DNA from 4 places in the Rummeliibacillus sp. BSL5 genome. Region 3 is predicted to be linked to each of the others. Evidence: riboswitches for the same ligand, from Rfam matches in the RefSeq annotation. Region 3 holds a riboswitch; each other region holds the start of a gene.
What was found. A riboswitch is a leader RNA that binds a small molecule or an ion and turns the genes downstream of it on or off. The one in region 3 is predicted to bind S-adenosylmethionine.
Positions count from the first base shown of each region.

Region 1: linked by a shared signal. The riboswitch ahead of RCJ93_RS10205 (O-acetylhomoserine aminocarboxypropyltransferase/cysteine synthase family protein) and the one ahead of metK (methionine adenosyltransferase) in region 3 are both predicted to bind S-adenosylmethionine.
Region 2: linked by a shared signal. The riboswitch ahead of RCJ93_RS03580 (methionine ABC transporter ATP-binding protein) and the one ahead of metK (methionine adenosyltransferase) in region 3 are both predicted to bind S-adenosylmethionine.
Region 4: linked by a shared signal. The riboswitch ahead of RCJ93_RS02950 (5-methyltetrahydropteroyltriglutamate--homocysteine S-methyltransferase) and the one ahead of metK (methionine adenosyltransferase) in region 3 are both predicted to bind S-adenosylmethionine.

Region 1 covers NZ_JAVGCV010000001.1:2,058,523-2,062,739, reverse strand. The annotation lists gene RCJ93_RS10215 (hypothetical protein) at 1-411, shown strand, start outside; gene nfsA (oxygen-insensitive NADPH nitroreductase) at 465-1,196, opposite strand; SAM riboswitch class I at 1,373-1,484, shown strand; gene RCJ93_RS10205 (O-acetylhomoserine aminocarboxypropyltransferase/cysteine synthase family protein) at 1,594-2,889, shown strand; gene RCJ93_RS10200 (homoserine dehydrogenase) at 3,121-4,107, shown strand.
Region 2 covers NZ_JAVGCV010000001.1:676,303-680,519, reverse strand. The annotation lists gene RCJ93_RS03585 (PA2928 family protein) at 1-582, shown strand, start outside; SAM riboswitch class I at 1,215-1,315, shown strand; SAM riboswitch class I at 1,459-1,561, shown strand; gene RCJ93_RS03580 (methionine ABC transporter ATP-binding protein) at 1,658-2,689, shown strand; gene RCJ93_RS03575 (methionine ABC transporter permease) at 2,679-3,329, shown strand; gene RCJ93_RS03570 (MetQ/NlpA family ABC transporter substrate-binding protein) at 3,348-4,190, shown strand.
Region 3 covers NZ_JAVGCV010000001.1:18,082-22,298, forward strand. The annotation lists gene pckA (phosphoenolpyruvate carboxykinase (ATP)) at 1-1,120, opposite strand, end outside; SAM riboswitch class I at 1,399-1,516, shown strand; gene metK (methionine adenosyltransferase) at 1,764-2,957, shown strand; gene RCJ93_RS00165 (YiaA/YiaB family protein) at 3,208-3,627, shown strand; gene RCJ93_RS00170 (gamma carbonic anhydrase) at 3,671-4,195, opposite strand.
Region 4 covers NZ_JAVGCV010000001.1:551,393-555,609, forward strand. The annotation lists gene RCJ93_RS02935 (DUF4352 domain-containing protein) at 83-1,132, opposite strand; gene RCJ93_RS02940 (hypothetical protein) at 1,425-1,640, opposite strand; gene RCJ93_RS02945 (nucleoside triphosphate pyrophosphohydrolase) at 1,888-2,214, shown strand; SAM riboswitch class I at 2,318-2,418, shown strand; gene RCJ93_RS02950 (5-methyltetrahydropteroyltriglutamate--homocysteine S-methyltransferase) at 2,548-3,651, shown strand; gene RCJ93_RS02955 (PH domain-containing protein) at 3,704-4,117, opposite strand.

The DNA of each region.
Region 1 (4,217 bases), 2.0 Mb from region 3:
GCTAGCTGGCTTGTACCAGTATTAGATTCCAATGGCTTCCTGCAAAATTACTCGATTGTGTCTGCAGCAAGGCCTGAACTTTCAGTATCTGCAGCAACTCCAAATGAAGCATTAAGGCAATATAAAACAATTATCTCCCGAATTGGCAACAGTTCGTTAAAAGGAACATCTGCAGCAGAAGAAAAAGAAGCTCAAGGAAAAGTAGTCCGCGTTTATAAAGAAAAGAATGGGGATTTCACTACTGTTTCCTTCTTGCTAGATAATAAAGAAAATTATATTGTGAGTTCAGAAGTGGCTCCTCTCGCCGTCTATCTGAAAGAAGGTGACACTGTAAAGCTGAAATATGTGAATTCAAGCGAAGTCTTTTTACCAGTAAAAGAAATGGTTATAGAGGGAATCGAAGAAAAATAATTAAAAAAGCTCTATAAGGTAGACGAAAGCCAAAAACCTTATAGAGCTTTTTTCTATTTCCAAGTAAATCCTTTGGTTGCAAGAAAGTCTTTGATAAATGGACGACGCTGTTCAACTAAGAAATCAGCCATTTGTTTTGTCCAATTCGACATTTTTTGATTCGATGAACGATGTTGGTAGTATTCTTCTAATGTCGCATCATATTCATCAAGTAATGTATCGTATTTTTCTTCATCATAGCTATTTTCATGCAGCACGGCATCCAGTGGAAGTCTTGGTTTTGTTTCATTTCTTTTCGTCGGTTTTCCGATTGTCATGGCGAACATAGGGAAAACGTGTTCAGGCAGATTGAATAATTCGCTGATCTCAGCTGGGTTATTACGCGCACCGCCAATATAACAAATACCGTATCCTTCTGATTCAGCAGCAATAACAAAGTTTTGTGCAAATAGCGCTACGTCGGCTACGCCTGCAAGAAGGTTTTCAGCAGAATCAGCCACAATTTCTACACCTTGCTTTTTGCCGGCAGCCTCCAAACGCTTGAAGTCAACGCAGAATAAGAAAGAAGCACCTGCTGTTTTGAATTGGAACTCATTGTTAGAGAGCTCGCCTAATTTTTTCTTTTTGTCAGCATCAGTTACCCAGATGACACTGTATGCTTGGATGAAATGTGAGGTAGCAGCCATTTGTGCTGTTTCAATTAAATCTCGTACAACCTCTTTTGGTATCTCTTCACCTGTATATTTTCGAACAGATGAATGGCTACGCAATAAATCTTTAACCATCTGTAGAACAACTCCTATTTTGTGGATTTCTTTAATTAACTATAGGAGAAATTGTAGGAAATGACTAGCGAAACGAATCCGCTTGTATGTAATATTTAGAAATATCAAAAAATAGTATTGACTTTTTAAAATGCAATACCTATACTTACAACAACAAGATGGAACAGAATAAATTACCTTTATCAAGAGTGGCGGAGGGAAAGGCCCTGCGATGCCCGGCAACCAGTAAGTTATCTTACATGGTGCTAATTCCTACAGATTCTTTATTGCGGATCTGACAGATAAGGGGAGGAAAATGCTAATGACCCTCTTCTTATGTGAAGAAGGGTTTTTCTTTTGGAAAATCCTTGCCACATGCCTCAGATTTCCATCTCAAACTATATTAGGGGGAATTAGAATGACAGAATTTCGTAAAGAGACTTTAGCAGTACGTGGAGGCCAAACGCCTGATCCTACAACTGGTGCAATTGCAGTGCCGGTATACCGAACTACAGCCTATAGGTTTAATGATACAGAGCATGCAAGGAAATTATTCGCCTTGGAAGAGCCAGGTAACATTTATTCTCGAATCATGAATCCTACTGTTGATGTCTTTGAAAAACGAGTAGCCCTGCTTGAAGGTGGAACAGCAGCGGTTGCTTTATCATCAGGCATGGCGGCCATTTCATTTTCTATTTTAAATATAGCGCGTGCTGGTGATCATATAGTTTCAGCTGCGAGTGTATATGGAGGAACGTACAATTTATTTGCCAATACTTTGCCACGATACGGAATCAATACTACATTTGTAGATGAACGGAAGCTTGAAGATTTTGAAGGTGCAATCCAAAAAAATACAAAAGCGATTTATGTTGAAACGATTGGTAATCCTAGTCTTTCAGTAGCAGATATCGAAAGTATTGCGGATGTTGCCCATCGACACGAAATCCCTCTAATCATCGACAATACATTTGCATCACCGATTGGATGCAATCCTATCGAATATGGTGCTGATATTGTGATTCACTCTGCGACTAAGTGGATTGGCGGGCACGGTACGACAATCGGTGGTGTTGTGGTGGATGCAGGCAAGTTTGATTGGACACGAGGTAAATTCCCTGACTATACAGAAAGAGATGAATCCTATCATGGCATCCGATATGGCATTGATGTGAGTAATGCAGCTTTCACTACACGCCTGCGCGTACAATTGCTGCGCGACTTTGGGCCAACGCTTAGCCCAGATGCTGCCTTCCAGTTATTACAGGGTCTTGAAACACTGCATCTTCGTGTGCCTTATCATAATGAAAATGCTAGAAAGGTAGCTGAATACTTACGTCAGCATCCTCAGGTGGAATGGGTAGGATACAACGGCTTCTCTGATAGCGAATTCGCTCCTCTTGCCAAAAAATATCTAAAGAATGGTTATGGCTCTGTTCTTACATTTGGAATTAAAGGGGGCAGAGATGCTGGACGCGAATTTATCGACAATGTCGAATTGTTCTGCCACGTGGCAAATGTAGGAGATGCCCGCTCATTGATTATTCATCCAGCCTCTACTACTCATCAACAATTAAACAGTGAAGAGTTGAAAAAATCAGGCGTGCCAGAGGAATTAATTCGCTTATCTATTGGGTTAGAAGCAATCGATGATATCATCTCTGCACTAGAAGAAGCATTCACAAAGGTAAGCCCAAAAGTTGCAGCAAAATAATTTGTTAATGAGTTTCACTTCGCCTCAGGGAAATAGCAGCATTTCCTAAGATTTTTAAATAAATAAAGAAAAGAGTGATGGATTGTCTTGTCACTCTTTTCATTTTGAATTGAATGAACACACTGTAAATACATATGTCTTTTATGGGAGGAATTATCTTGTAAACATACTCTGTGTAAGCTAAAATCATCAGTATGTAGATTAATTGATTAAGAGAATGGAGGCGGTTTTTTGAAAAAGGTAAAGGTTGCTATATTAGGTTTCGGTACAGTTGGCCAGGGGGTCTATCGCATATTAACAGAAAAGCGCAGTCAATTGAAACGGATGCTAGGTGTCGACCTAGAAGTAGCAAAAATCCTCGTAAGCAATCCGAATAAGCCACGTCCTCACGCTGCTAAAGAGTTGCTGACAAATCAAATAGAGGAAATCCTGGATATTCCGAATCTTGATGTTGTTTTCGAAGCAATTGTAGGAGAGGAACCTGCATATCAATACCTTGACCGCCTTATTGAAAAGGGATGCAACGTTATCACCGCTAATAAAGTGATGTTTTCTAAGCATGGTAAATCACTTCAGGAAAAAGCAGCGAAACAGGGAGTGCAGGTAGGTTTTGATGCAACAGTTGCAGGCGGCGTTCCTGTTATAAAAACGATGCAAAATCTGCTTCGTGTCAATGAGGTCCAGCGCATTCAAGGTATATTAAATGGAACATCCAATTACATATTGACCCAAATGCGTGCCAGAGGAATGGCATTTGAGGAAGCTTTAGAAGATGCACAGAAATTAGGCTACGCTGAAGCAGATCCTTATAACGATATATCAGGCCAAGATGCTTTTCGAAAACTAATGATCCTCAGTGAACTAGCATTTAAAGAGCAGCCAGATTGGAAGGATGTAAAAGTACAAGGTATTAATGAAATCACATCCCAACAAGTAAAAGAAGCAACTGAAAAAGGCATGCGCTACCGACATATTGCACTAGTCCAAAAAAATTATAAAACAGGCGAGGTGCATGCGACAGTTAGACCTGAGCTCATAGATCAGAGTCACCCTCTCTATTCAATTGAGGAAGTAAACAACGCTGTTGCCATTGAGGCGGATCTGCTAGGCACCGTAACACTTGTAGGGCCAGGAGCGGGAATGCTTCCGACTGCGAGCGTGATGGTGGAAGATTATGGAGATATGCTAACAAAGACTAAAACTGCTATTTCAATTTAACTCAATTAAAAGATATTTATCATAATATTGGTTTAAAAAGAAAGGATAGATGAACAGGAGTGTGGACCTGTATACATCTATCCTTTTACATTATATAACTTCTCTTCTTA
Region 2 (4,217 bases), 660 kb from region 3:
TATTTTATAGATCCCAAGACAGGGAAAAAGCAAGCAGATGAAAAAGACTTTCTGCATAAATTCCCTGTATTAGCAGATAATTTAAGCTACATGTATACTGACTATTCCATTAAAGGTCCAAATAAAGTCTATCTTTACGGCTTAGATGGTCGTTATTTTAAATTAAATTTAGCTACGAATGAGATAAAAGAAGATCCGAGTTATGCTGATAAAATACGTACTTTACCTGTAGGATGGGATGAACGTGTAGCTGGCGTTGAAAAGCGAAGCGATAAAATAAAAAAACTTTACCCCGAGCTAATGGGCGTAAGGCTAGTTGAAAGTAAACCTGTTGAAAAGCAGCTCATTGTTTATCAGAAAAAGCGAAACGATAATCGTCAGACCTTAGCCTTGCTTGATCTTACGAAAAGAGACTTGATTTGGGAGCAACTTTTAGATGCTCCACTTGAAAATGCCACCACTTCATTAGAAGTATTCGCTGACACAAAGTTTGTCTATGCTTGGACGGGGCGTTATCAATATAAAATCAACAAAGAGACAGGGAAAGTAGTTTATCAGTATGATTATAAGCTTGGAAAATAATTATTAAACGAAATTACTAAAGTCTCTTTCTTCTACTTTATTTACTATAAACATCTATAAAAGCCGATGAAATTCTACTTAGCTGTAAAATTTCATCGGCTTTTAAATTGGAAAGAGTATTTTTCCACTTTTATTTGTAAATTTCATATCCACTAGTAATCAAAAAAGAAAATAAACATAAACCTAAACAACCCAATGCAACACCCATAAAAATAAATGTTACTGTTAAATTTTTATTCATTGATCGGAAGAAATTAACTAAGAAAATGACTAAACAAATGATAAAGAAAGAAGTCCAATAAGGTAGCAATGTACGAGTAAGACCTAAAATAAGAAAATTAAGAAGAAATACAAAGCTTACAAGCAAAAAAAAAGTCAGTATTTTTTTCATAGAATTACTCCTTTGTAAAATGTGGGTAATAACATTTTAACAAAATTTTCTAAAATATATAGTGCTTATTAGATAAATAATCATTGAAAATAGATAAAAATAATAAATATATAAACCTCGTTAGTCTATATAAATAATAAAAGAAACAGCAATAAGAAAAATAAAAATCTTTTAAAATATTATTTTATATTGACAATTCAAAAATGACCATGTATAGTAAAAATCAATCAAATAATCATTTTTCTTATCCAGAGAAGCGGAGGGACTGGCCCTGTGAAGCTTCGGCAACGGACATATGCACCGTGCCAATTCCAGCAAGCGATTAAGCTTGGAAGATAAGAACACGTATTTGTACATATGAAGCCATATGTCTTTGTGTCCTTCTTCTTCCATGGAGAAGGATTTTTTTATGGCAAAATTAATTTGAAAGGGGGAATTAAAAACACAGTTTAGCAGATGTACCACATATACTTAATTAAATATTGCTCTTATCAAGAGAGGTGGAGGGACTGGCCCTTTGAAACCTCGGCAGCGGACATTTTTGCACCGTGCCAATTCCAGCAAGCGATTAAGCTTGGAAGATAAGAAGACGTTTCCGTACATATGAAGTCATATGTCTTACTGTCCTTCTTCTTCCATGGAGAAGGACTTTTTTGTTGAAAAAATCGGAAGGAGATTGAACGGATGATAGAATTCCAAAATGTTTCTAAAGTGTATAACAGCGGAGGAAAGGAGATACGAGCATTAAATTCGATTAATTTAAAAGTTAATAAAGGTGAAATATTTGGCGTAGTCGGCTTCAGTGGTGCAGGAAAAAGCTCCTTAATTCGTTGTGTAAATTCACTAGAAAAACCTACTTCCGGAAAAGTCATAGTAGACGGCCATGACTTAACAACCATTAGCAAAAAGCGAATTCGCGAAGTAAAGAAAAGCATTGGTATGGTATTTCAACACTTTAATTTGCTCAATTCCAAAACAGTATATGCAAATGTAGCCATGCCGCTTATTTTAAGTAAAGTTCCTAAGGATCAAATCAAACAAAGGGTTTCAGAATTACTTGAATTCGTTGGTTTAGGTGACAAAGCTCAAGTCTATCCTGATCAACTATCCGGCGGCCAGAAACAACGCGTAGGCATAGCGCGGGCTTTAGCAACACAGCCTTCAATTCTACTTTGTGATGAAGCGACCTCTGCTCTAGATCCACAGACAACGGGTTCCATATTGGAACTCTTGAAGAAGATTAACAAAGAGTATGGGATTACGATTTTAATGATCACGCATGAAATGGCTGTAATTCGAGAAATATGCGACAGAGTGGCTGTGATGGAAGCGGGGAAAGTGATCGAGGAAGGAACAGTATTTGATATCTTTTCCGCGCCGAAAACTAACACTGCTCAAAACTTTGTTAGTACCGTAATGCATGATCAAATTCCACCATCAATTCTCAATATGATGGAACGCAAGCAAGCACTAAATCATATTTTCCATATTACGTTTGTCGGCGAGTCTACAGGCAGTCCTTTTTTATCACAGTTATCTAAAATTCTCGATGTGGAAATCAATGTGCTATTCGGCAATATTACTGAACTGCAAGGTATTCCTTTTGGCAAACTGATTGTTGAAATCCAAGGAGCCGATACGGAAGTGAAACGAGCATTATCATATATGCAAGCTCAACAAATTCTTTACAAGGAAGTGGTAGCACATGCTAGTTAATTCTGAACAAATCATTGAAGCGCTCATTCAAACTATTCAAATGGTTGGTTTTTCATTTATCTTTTCCATCATTATCGGCCTTCCGCTAGGCATCCTGTTATTTGTCACTCGTAAAGGACAGATCATTGAGAACCTTCCAGTATTCACGGTTTTAAATGCAGTGATCAATGTTTTCCGATCTGTGCCCTTTATTATTTTGCTCGTAGCCATCATCCCAGTTACCCGGCTCATTGTCGGAACATCTATTGGAACATCTGCAGCTATTGTTCCACTAGTCTTCTACGCAGGCCCTTACATTGCTCGATTAGTTGAAAGCTCGCTACTAGAGGTTGATAAAGGTGTTTTAGAGGCGGCAGATGCTATGGGGGCTACTCCATTTCAGACAATTTTCAGGTTTTTACTGCCTGAGGCTCTTAGTTCACTTATTGTGAATTTTACCATCGCGACAATTGGTCTGATTGGCGCATCGGCTATGGCAGGAACCGTAGGCGGCGGTGGTATTGGCGACTTAGCCATAACGTTCGGCTATCAACGTTTTGATACGACCACCATGCTAATTACCGTAGCCATACTAATTGTTTTGGTTCAGGGGCTACAGTCATTTGGCAACATTTTATCGAAAAAAATAAGAAGAGGTTAATCTAAGGAGGAAATTAAAATGAAAAAATGTTTACTATCCATTCTTGTGCTGTCACTAGTTATTTTTACGGCAGCCTGTTCAAGCGAATCCAGCGGGAAGGAGGCAGATGGAAAATCAAAAACATATAAAATCGGCATTACGGGGACAGATACGCAAATTTGGGATTATGTAGCGAAAAAAGCAGCTAAAGAAGGAATCAAAATTAAGCTTGTATCTTTTAATGATTACGTACTTCCAAATACAGCGTTAGCAGATGGTGAGTTGGATGCCAATTCATTCCAAACTGTTGCTTATTTTGACCAATTTATTAAAGAACATAATCTTAAACTTGTTCCAATTGCTACAACATGTTTAGCACCAATGGCTGTTTACTCAAACAAATTGAAGGACATTAAAGATATCAAAAAAGGTGCAAAGATTGCTTTGCCAAATGATGTTTCAAATCAAGGGAGAGCCCTTTTATTACTACAGCAGGCTGGCCTTATAAAATTAGTAGATGGTTATGATGGCTTAGGTTCTATTAAAGATAGTGTTATTGAAAACCCTAAAAATATTGAGCTTATTCCTACTGCTCCTGCTCAAATACCGAGAGCATTAGAAGATGTGGATGCAGGCGTTATTAATAATGGTATTGCTCGAGATGCAAGCCTTAATCCAATCAAAGATTCAATTTTCCATGAGAGCGAGACAGCAATTGATTATCTGAACATTATCGCAGTGAATGACAAAGATAAAAACAACAAAACATTAAAACGAATTGCAGAGTTATACCAAGAGGAAGATACAGCGAAATTTATCAATAAAGAATATGGCGGCACACTGATCCCAACATTTGTACCATTGAAGAAAATAGGTTGGTAGAAAGATTGTTGCTAGAAGTTTAATAAA
Region 3 (4,217 bases):
AAGTGAAGCCAGATAAGAAATGATACATCGCTTGCTCTTTTGTTAATTTACTGATTGGAGGCAATACGCCAAACGCATCAGCTGTTAAGAAAATAATTGTTTTAGGGTGACCACCTACAGATGGACTTGCAATATTTTCGATATTTTGGATTGGGTATGCAGCACGTGTATTTTGAGTTAATGTAGTATCATCATAGTCAGGTATACGTGTTTCTGGATCAATCGTTACATTCTCAAGCACTGTGCCAAATTTGATAGCATTATAGATTTCAGGTTCTTTTTCAGCAGAAAGGTTGACTGTTTTCGCATAGCAGCCTCCTTCAATATTGAATACTCCATTGTCTGACCAGCCGTGCTCATCATCACCAATTAATTTGCGATTGCTGTCAGCAGATAAAGTCGTTTTACCTGTACCGGATAGGCCGAAGAATAATGCTACATCGCCTGATTCACCAACATTTGCAGAGCAGTGCATAGACAGAATACCTTGTTGTGGTAATAGGTAATTCATAATGCCGAAGATTGATTTTTTCATTTCGCCAGCATATTCTGTGCCGCCGATTAAAATAATGCGTTTTTCTAGAGATACGAGAATGAATGTTTCAGAAGATGTTCCGTCTACTGCTGGATCAGCTTTAAAGGTAGGAGCAGAAACAATAGTGAAATCTGCTTCATGTTCTTCTAATTCTTCAGCTGTAGGGCGGATGAATAATTGATGTGCAAATAAATTATGCCATGCGAATTCGTTCACAACACGAATGCCAAGACGGGATGAAGGGTCAGCACCCGCAAATCCTTTGAAAACAAAAATTTCTTCTTTTTCTTTTAAATAGTCTACTACTTTCGTATATAATGAATCGAAAACTTCTGAAGAAATAGGTTGATTGATTTTGCCCCAATCAATTTTGTCTTTAGAGGATTCTTCTTCTACCATAAATTTATCTTTAGGAGAACGTCCTGTATATTTGCCAGTTACTGCGCGAACAGCACCATCTACCGTTAAGATTGCTTCTCCACGTGAAGTTGCTTTTTCCACTAATTGTGGAACTGAAAGCTGTTCTAAAATATTGCGCCCTTGTAATAAATCATTCAGTTCATTCGCAATTTCTACTGAATTCATCTGTGTACGTACCATCCTTTTTATATTATTACCCTTGCTAAGTGGGTGAGTATTAATCATTTCGAGAATTAGTATAACACATTAAGCGTATTAGTCTATACTAATAACTCGTTATTTTTTAAAAGTTTTCTATATAAATTAATTCATTAATTTACTTTACGAAAACGCTTAACTACATCACACAACAAAATTCATCAAAAATCAACTTTTTTCTTTATTTTTCATCGAAAATTTGACTTTCTTGTTCAATTCGCTTACTATATGCTATAGAACGGATACTCTTATCCCGAGCTGGTGGAGGGTCAGGCCCTAAGAAACCCGGCAACCTGCATTTTATCAAGTGTTAAATGTGCTGGTGCTAATCTGATGCAAGGAATATTCCTTGAACGATAAGAGTGAAAGGTGCTTACGAAACATATCCTTTCCTCATTGTGCGAATGAGCGAAAGGTTTTTTTGTGTAAAAATTGAGGCAAATTGATTTTGTTTCATATTAATATATAGCATGTATGTAAGGGCACTTTCTATATCCTCGTGTTTAAAAAGCAGCTAAAGCTTGGCGTTTAATCCATTTAAACGGACATGGGTAATGAGTACCGTATCACTTTCGAGAGGATCTCGTTGATTTAGGAGGAAACCAACCAAATGACTAACAGAAGATTATTTACTTCAGAAAGCGTAACAGAAGGACATCCAGATAAAATTTGTGACCAAATTTCGGATGCCATTTTAGATGCCATTATTGCAAAAGACCCGAATGCGCGAGTTGCATGTGAAACAACTGTCACAACAGGCCTTGTCCTTGTTGCAGGAGAAGTGACGACTTCAACATACGTTGACATCAAAGGAATTGTAAGAGATACAGTAGCTGAAATTGGTTACACACGCGGTAAATACGGTTTCGATGCAGAAAACCTAGCAGTACTTGTAGCAATTGGCGAACAATCACCTGATATTGCACAAGGTGTAGACCAAGCACTGGAAGCTCGTGAAGGAAAAATGTCAGATGCAGATATCGAAGCAATTGGTGCAGGGGACCAAGGGTTGATGTTCGGCTATGCTTGCAATGAAACACCTGAGTTAATGCCGCTTCCAATCAGCTTAGCGCACAAATTGGCACGTCGTTTAACAGAGGTTCGCAAGACTGGTCAACTTGCATACTTGCGTCCGGATGGAAAAACACAAGTAACAATTGAGTATGATGAAAACAACCATCCAGTGCGTGTGGATACAATTGTTATCTCAACTCAACATGATGAAGATGTAACCTTAGAACAAATTCAACAAGATCTTAAATCAACAGTAATCAATAATGTAGTGCCAGCTGAATTACTGGATGAAAACACAAAATACTTCATTAACCCAACAGGCCGCTTTGTAATTGGTGGACCAAAAGGGGATGCAGGTCTTACAGGTCGCAAAATCATCGTCGACACATACGGTGGGTATGCGCGTCATGGCGGCGGTGCATTCTCAGGGAAAGATGCAACAAAAGTGGACCGATCTGGAGCATATGCAGCACGTTATGTAGCTAAAAATATTGTAGCTGCAGGCTTAGCAGAGCGCGCAGAAGTTCAATTAGCATATGCGATCGGTGTAGCTCAGCCAGTTTCTATCTCTGTAGACACATTTGGTACAGGAAAGGTCACAGAAAGCGAATTAGTAGAAGCCGTGCGTGAGACATTTGATTTGCGTCCTGCAGGCATTATTAAAATGCTTGATCTTCGCCGTCCAATCTATAAACAAACAGCGGCTTATGGGCACTTCGGTCGTGTTGATTTAAATGTACCTTGGGAAAATACAGATAAAGCTGAAGAATTGAAAGCTAAGTTTAAATAAATTGAATTCATACTATGGAGGTTTTTCCTCCATGAAGCGATAAGCTGATTCTTATGAGAACCCTGTCACATTTGTGATAGGGTTTTTTGTTTTTATTCTCCATTATTCTTAATAGGGTGTGAACAAACCATTCTTTAAAAATAAAATGAAGACAAAATAAAAACCGTGCACACAGAGATGAATATAATTTCGGTTCATAACCTTTTCTCTCTTTGAATAAGTTAATAAGAAGTTCAAGGAGGAGAGATGGTTGAAAACAAATGAATTCTTTTTTCTCACATGGGCTGCTTTTTTAACCGGCTTTGGTTTTGTCTTAGTTGCGATTTGGAATACAGATTGGCAACTTGTTGAGCGAGGATTCTATACTATTTTGTTGGGGTGGATTACTTTTTCTGCTTTTTCACTTGTAAAGACAATTCGCGATCGGCACGACGGAATTAAAGTAACAAAAGAATATTTGCTCCTTTGTTATTTATCAACGATTGCTTCATTTGGAATAGGGATGATAAGTGTTTGGAATACAGAATGGGAGCTTGTCGAAAAGGGATACTATTGGTTAGGGATCATATTTGTCTTATACACCTCTTTCGCGCTATCAAAGGAAATTCGTGACAGACAATATGGTAAGTCACTCAAAGGCAACATCAATGGAGAGGAACAAGAAGAATAAAAGTAAAGAGATGGCCTCCCTTTTGAGAGAAGCCATCTTTTTATTATCTTTCTGAATTTTGTTGGACAGATTTATAGAATTGGCCCTTTTCATGATATTCGTTGATAATGCGGACCATGTCTTTTTTATCTTCATCAGTTAATTCCCGTACAACTTTAGCTGGTCGTCCGAAAGCCATCGTATTCGGAGGTATTACTTTGCCTTGTGTCACAAGGCTTCCTGCCCCGATGAATGCTCCCTCGCCAATTTCTGCGCCGTCTAAAACAATGGATGCCATACCTATAAGCGCACCTTTTTTTACATGACAGCTATGTAGTGTCACTTGATGGCCAATTGTTACCTCATCTTCAAGGACAAGCGGTCGGCCGGGACTTTGGTGTAAACAGCACAAATCTTGTACATTCACTTTACTTCCAATAATAGTAGGGGATACATCACCTCTAATCACTGTGTTATAAAATACAGATGAGTGTGGTCCAATTGTCACATCGCCAGTGATAACGACATGATCTCCTATGAAAACAGAAGGATCGATATTAGGTTTTTTGTCGTGATAAGAGTAAATCATCGAAAATTCGCCTCATTTCAAG
Region 4 (4,217 bases), 530 kb from region 3:
ATAGTCTTCTGCGTAAAGAAGAATATTTATTTAACCAAAATAAAAACCGCTTGAATATTACCATTCAAGCGGTTTTTTTTATTTAATAAGTCTGTAATACGAATGCTTTAAGCAAATCATCGTATTCGCTATTCATATCTTGGTCTGTCTTTTGAATTGTCCATTTACCATCTGCTTCTTTTAAAATGAGTGCATATTCACGACTATCATCTTTCAAACTCGTATTGTTCATAATTTGATCAATACGGCTAAATGTGTAATTTAAAGCATCTTCTTGAGCTTTTTTATATTCTTTATAGCTATATTTATTTTGGTTTTTCTTAGCAAATTGTTCGCTTACTTTTCGAGATTGTTTATAAAGATCTGATGTGTCGAAATTTTTAAAGCTAACATTTATTTTAGCTTGTTTTGAATCACCATAAGCGATTTTATAAGTAGGCTCAATTTTTTTATTTAAAGCGTTTCGGTATTTTTCAATAAACATTTTTTCCAAACGCATGGATGGTGTAAACTCACCAAAGCCTTCCTTCAATTGATTGGCAAGTTCTTCATCAAACTTTTGGCTGTCTGCTAAGACATCATTTGTGAGTAAGGATTTAAAATCTGGATTGTCATTGCTTAAGAAAACTTGATCAACATAAGCTGCTACAGCTTTCTTGGCATTCTCTGAATCATTTTTATACTTCGACGGATCCACTGATACTACTAACTCTTTATGTTTCTCACCTTTGTCATCATAAATGCGCGGTTGATAATGAAGCTCATACTTTTCTTCTTTATTGACAGGGTAAAAGAGGTCACCACTCGCTTTTTTCTCAGGAGAGATACTTCCTGATAGTTCTTTAAAAGATTCTTCATCCGGTGGATTTACATAGACAGAGTCAATTTTTTCATCATCTTTACTACCATATAAACTAAAGTTTGAAGAATTTACTGGGATTTCATTTTTAGATTTATTTTGGACTGTCACATTTAATTTGAGATATGTCTTTTCCTCGGTTTCATCATACTTGGTAATTGTTACATATTCTCCAGAATTAACTTTAAACGCAATATCACTCGCTTCGCTTCCAGATTTGTTTGTTTTTTTGCTGCTTCCACATGCCGCTAAGGCAAGGGTAAGAATAGCCAATAGGCTTAGCAGCCACCAATTCTTTCTGTTAATAGGAAACCCCTCCGTTTTCTTTTTAATTTGCTGAACCAAATGGTAACCAATCTTTCACAATAGAATCATCATTCTAAGGTATTCAACTGCAAAATTTTTGTGAAATGCTTATAAATAAGCAGTGAAAGGGTATGGATTCTTCTAGTTGCCGTATGTATTTGTTCGTATTCCGCCCCTTGAGAAAAGAGACCTTCACTCTCATGAAAGTCTCTTATACATGTCTTGCACGGATGTATGTGAGTAATAGAGAAGCACTAGCCTAGCCAGGATAGCGCTCTTCACTTGAAGAGGTATCCTTTGTATGATGGTTGTGTTTTTCATCTTCAACTTGTTGATTTAACTCCTCCATTGGGATGGGATCAACCGTTTGCATTTCAGGGTCTTTGTCATAGATACTTTCTTTATCAGACTTTACTTCATCTGGTGTATCTAATGGTCCTTCTTTTAAATTTTCGGCTTTGTCATTTTTTTTCATTTTCATCATCCTTTCTTACTTTACATATAGCCTCAATTCAAAAAGTTAAACCATTTTTTAAACAGAATTCGGCAATTTTTGTGTGTAATCGGTAATAGTGGTGATCAGCTGATGGTTTCCTATAAAGGATAAAATGTATTACTTCTAAATTCTAGTTTTTCTTATAAAATAGTGTAAAATAGAGAAAAAAGAAACAGTACTAAAAACTCTATTTATACTAAAATACTCAGAGGTAGGTGAGTACAAATTGCCAATTTACAATAAATTAGTCCGAGATTTTATCCCGCAAATCATCGAAGGAAAAGGGGAAAAATGTATAGTTGAACAATTAAGTGAACAAGAGTTACTACAGAAAATGAAGCAAAAATTCATAGAGGAAGCCTATGAAGTAAACGAAGCAAAAAATAGGGAAGAGATGAAGGAAGAATTGGCAGACCTTTTGGAACTTATACATACAGCATTAGAAGTTTATAATATTTCATTGAAAGAATTGGAAGAATCACGTTTAGCTAAAGCTGAAAAAAGTGGACGTTTTTCAAAAGGTATTTATTTGGTTGAGGTGCTAGATGAGTAGAATATATAGATAGATTAAAATGCTAAATTAAAAATTTTTAAAAAACATTGACAATTCTATTTATTGCGTTATTATATACTTATACAAACTTAATATGTTGATTTTCTTATCCAGAGAGGTGGAGGGACTGGCCCTTTGAAGCCTCGGCAGCGGACTATTATAGTACTGTGCCAATTCCAGTAGCGTAAAGCTAGCAGATAAGAGGAGCGTTTTTTTTCGTATGGTATTCCAACCCTCTTCTTATTCATTAAGAAGAGGGTTTTTCTATTTAGAGGATAGAAGAGTTGGAGTCAATTAGTCAATTAACTAAATGAAACTAAGGGAGAGATTTTGATGACAAAGACGTTAGTAAAAGCACCATTTAGAGCTGATCATGTAGGTAGTTTATTAAGACCAGAAAGCATTCACCAAGCACGTAAGGACTATCAAGAAGGTAACATATCCGCAGAACAATTACATCAGATTGAGACGGAAGAGATCAAAAAAGCGGTGGACAAACAGATTGATGTCGGTTTACAAGCAGTAACTGATGGAGAGTTTCGACGTAGATTTTGGCATACAGATTTTCTTGAACATTTAAATGGTGTTGAAGGATATGTCCCAGAATACGGCTTCCAATTTAAAGGAGAAGAAACAGAAAAATATGATGTTCGTAATAACGGAAAGATTTCTTTTAACTCAAATCATCCGCATATTCAAGATTTTCTAGAGTTCAAAGAAATTGTAGGAGATCGGGCAATTCCAAAACAAACGATACCGAGCCCAAACCAATTATTCAATGCTGGCATTAGAAACCTTGACATTTATCCAGATATCGAGGAATATGCGAGCGATATAATCCAAACTTACCGGGATGCAATCCAAGCCTTCTATGAAGCAGGTTGTCGTTATTTGCAACTGGATGATGTCTATATTGCGGGACTGAATGCTGAGAATATTCCATTTAACGACAGTGGATATTCACGTGAAGAATTGATTAACCTTGCGCTTCGGGTAGCAAATGGAGTGTTAGAAGGCAAACCGGAAGATTTAATAGTAACGACACACTTATGCCGGGGGAATTATCGTTCAAAATGGGCATTTGAAGGAAGTTATGCTAAAATTGCTCCAACTTTGTTCGCAAATGAAAAAGTGGACGGATTTTTCTTAGAATATGATGACAATCGTTCTGGCGACTTCACACCACTAACCTATATTCCAAAGGGAGGGCCGCAAGTAGTGCTTGGAGTATTTACTTCAAAATTTGGCGAGTTGGAAGACAAGGAAAACATCAAAGCTCGTGTAGAAGAAGCAACACAATTTGTACCACTCGAGCAGCTATGTATTAGCCCGCAGTGTGGGTTCGCTTCAACCCATCATGGTAATATTCTAACGGAAGAAGAACAATGGGCAAAATTAAAGTTTATTGTTGATATATCAAAAGAGATTTGGGGCTAAGGTATTGGGAACAGCTAGTAAAGCTGTTCCTTATTTTGATTCATAGATGGCTTTACTGATTTAGCTTGGAGTCTAATTCAATTTTAGGGTTAATACTTTTTAGAGTAGCTAAAAATTGCAGCTGCTCCTTTGGAGATGCAAGTGCCATTTTATTGTCTGCGTCATAAATGATCTCCAATCGATCTATTGAAAGGGCAGGGGCAGCAAGCAGATTTTTGGTTTTAGAAATTGTTTTAATCTCTTTGATAGGAACTTTCTTTTTGAAGGGGCCATTTCGAATAATCAGGTAGCTTTGATTAACTTTATATCCTGTACAAAACCAACCCCATATGAGCAAAATTGCTAACGGTACAGTAAAAACAAGGACTACATAATCCCTTCCTGCAACAAGAGGTGCGAAACAAGCAATGATTGTACCCCAATATAAAGGGTATTGCCATAAATCTTTTTTAGATGGGTAATACATCTGATAAATCCTTTCGCTAATTTATTTTTAAGACATTCATATATGGAAATTAATTCTTTATATTACTTTATCAAATGTAGACCCGCATTTCATTCTATTT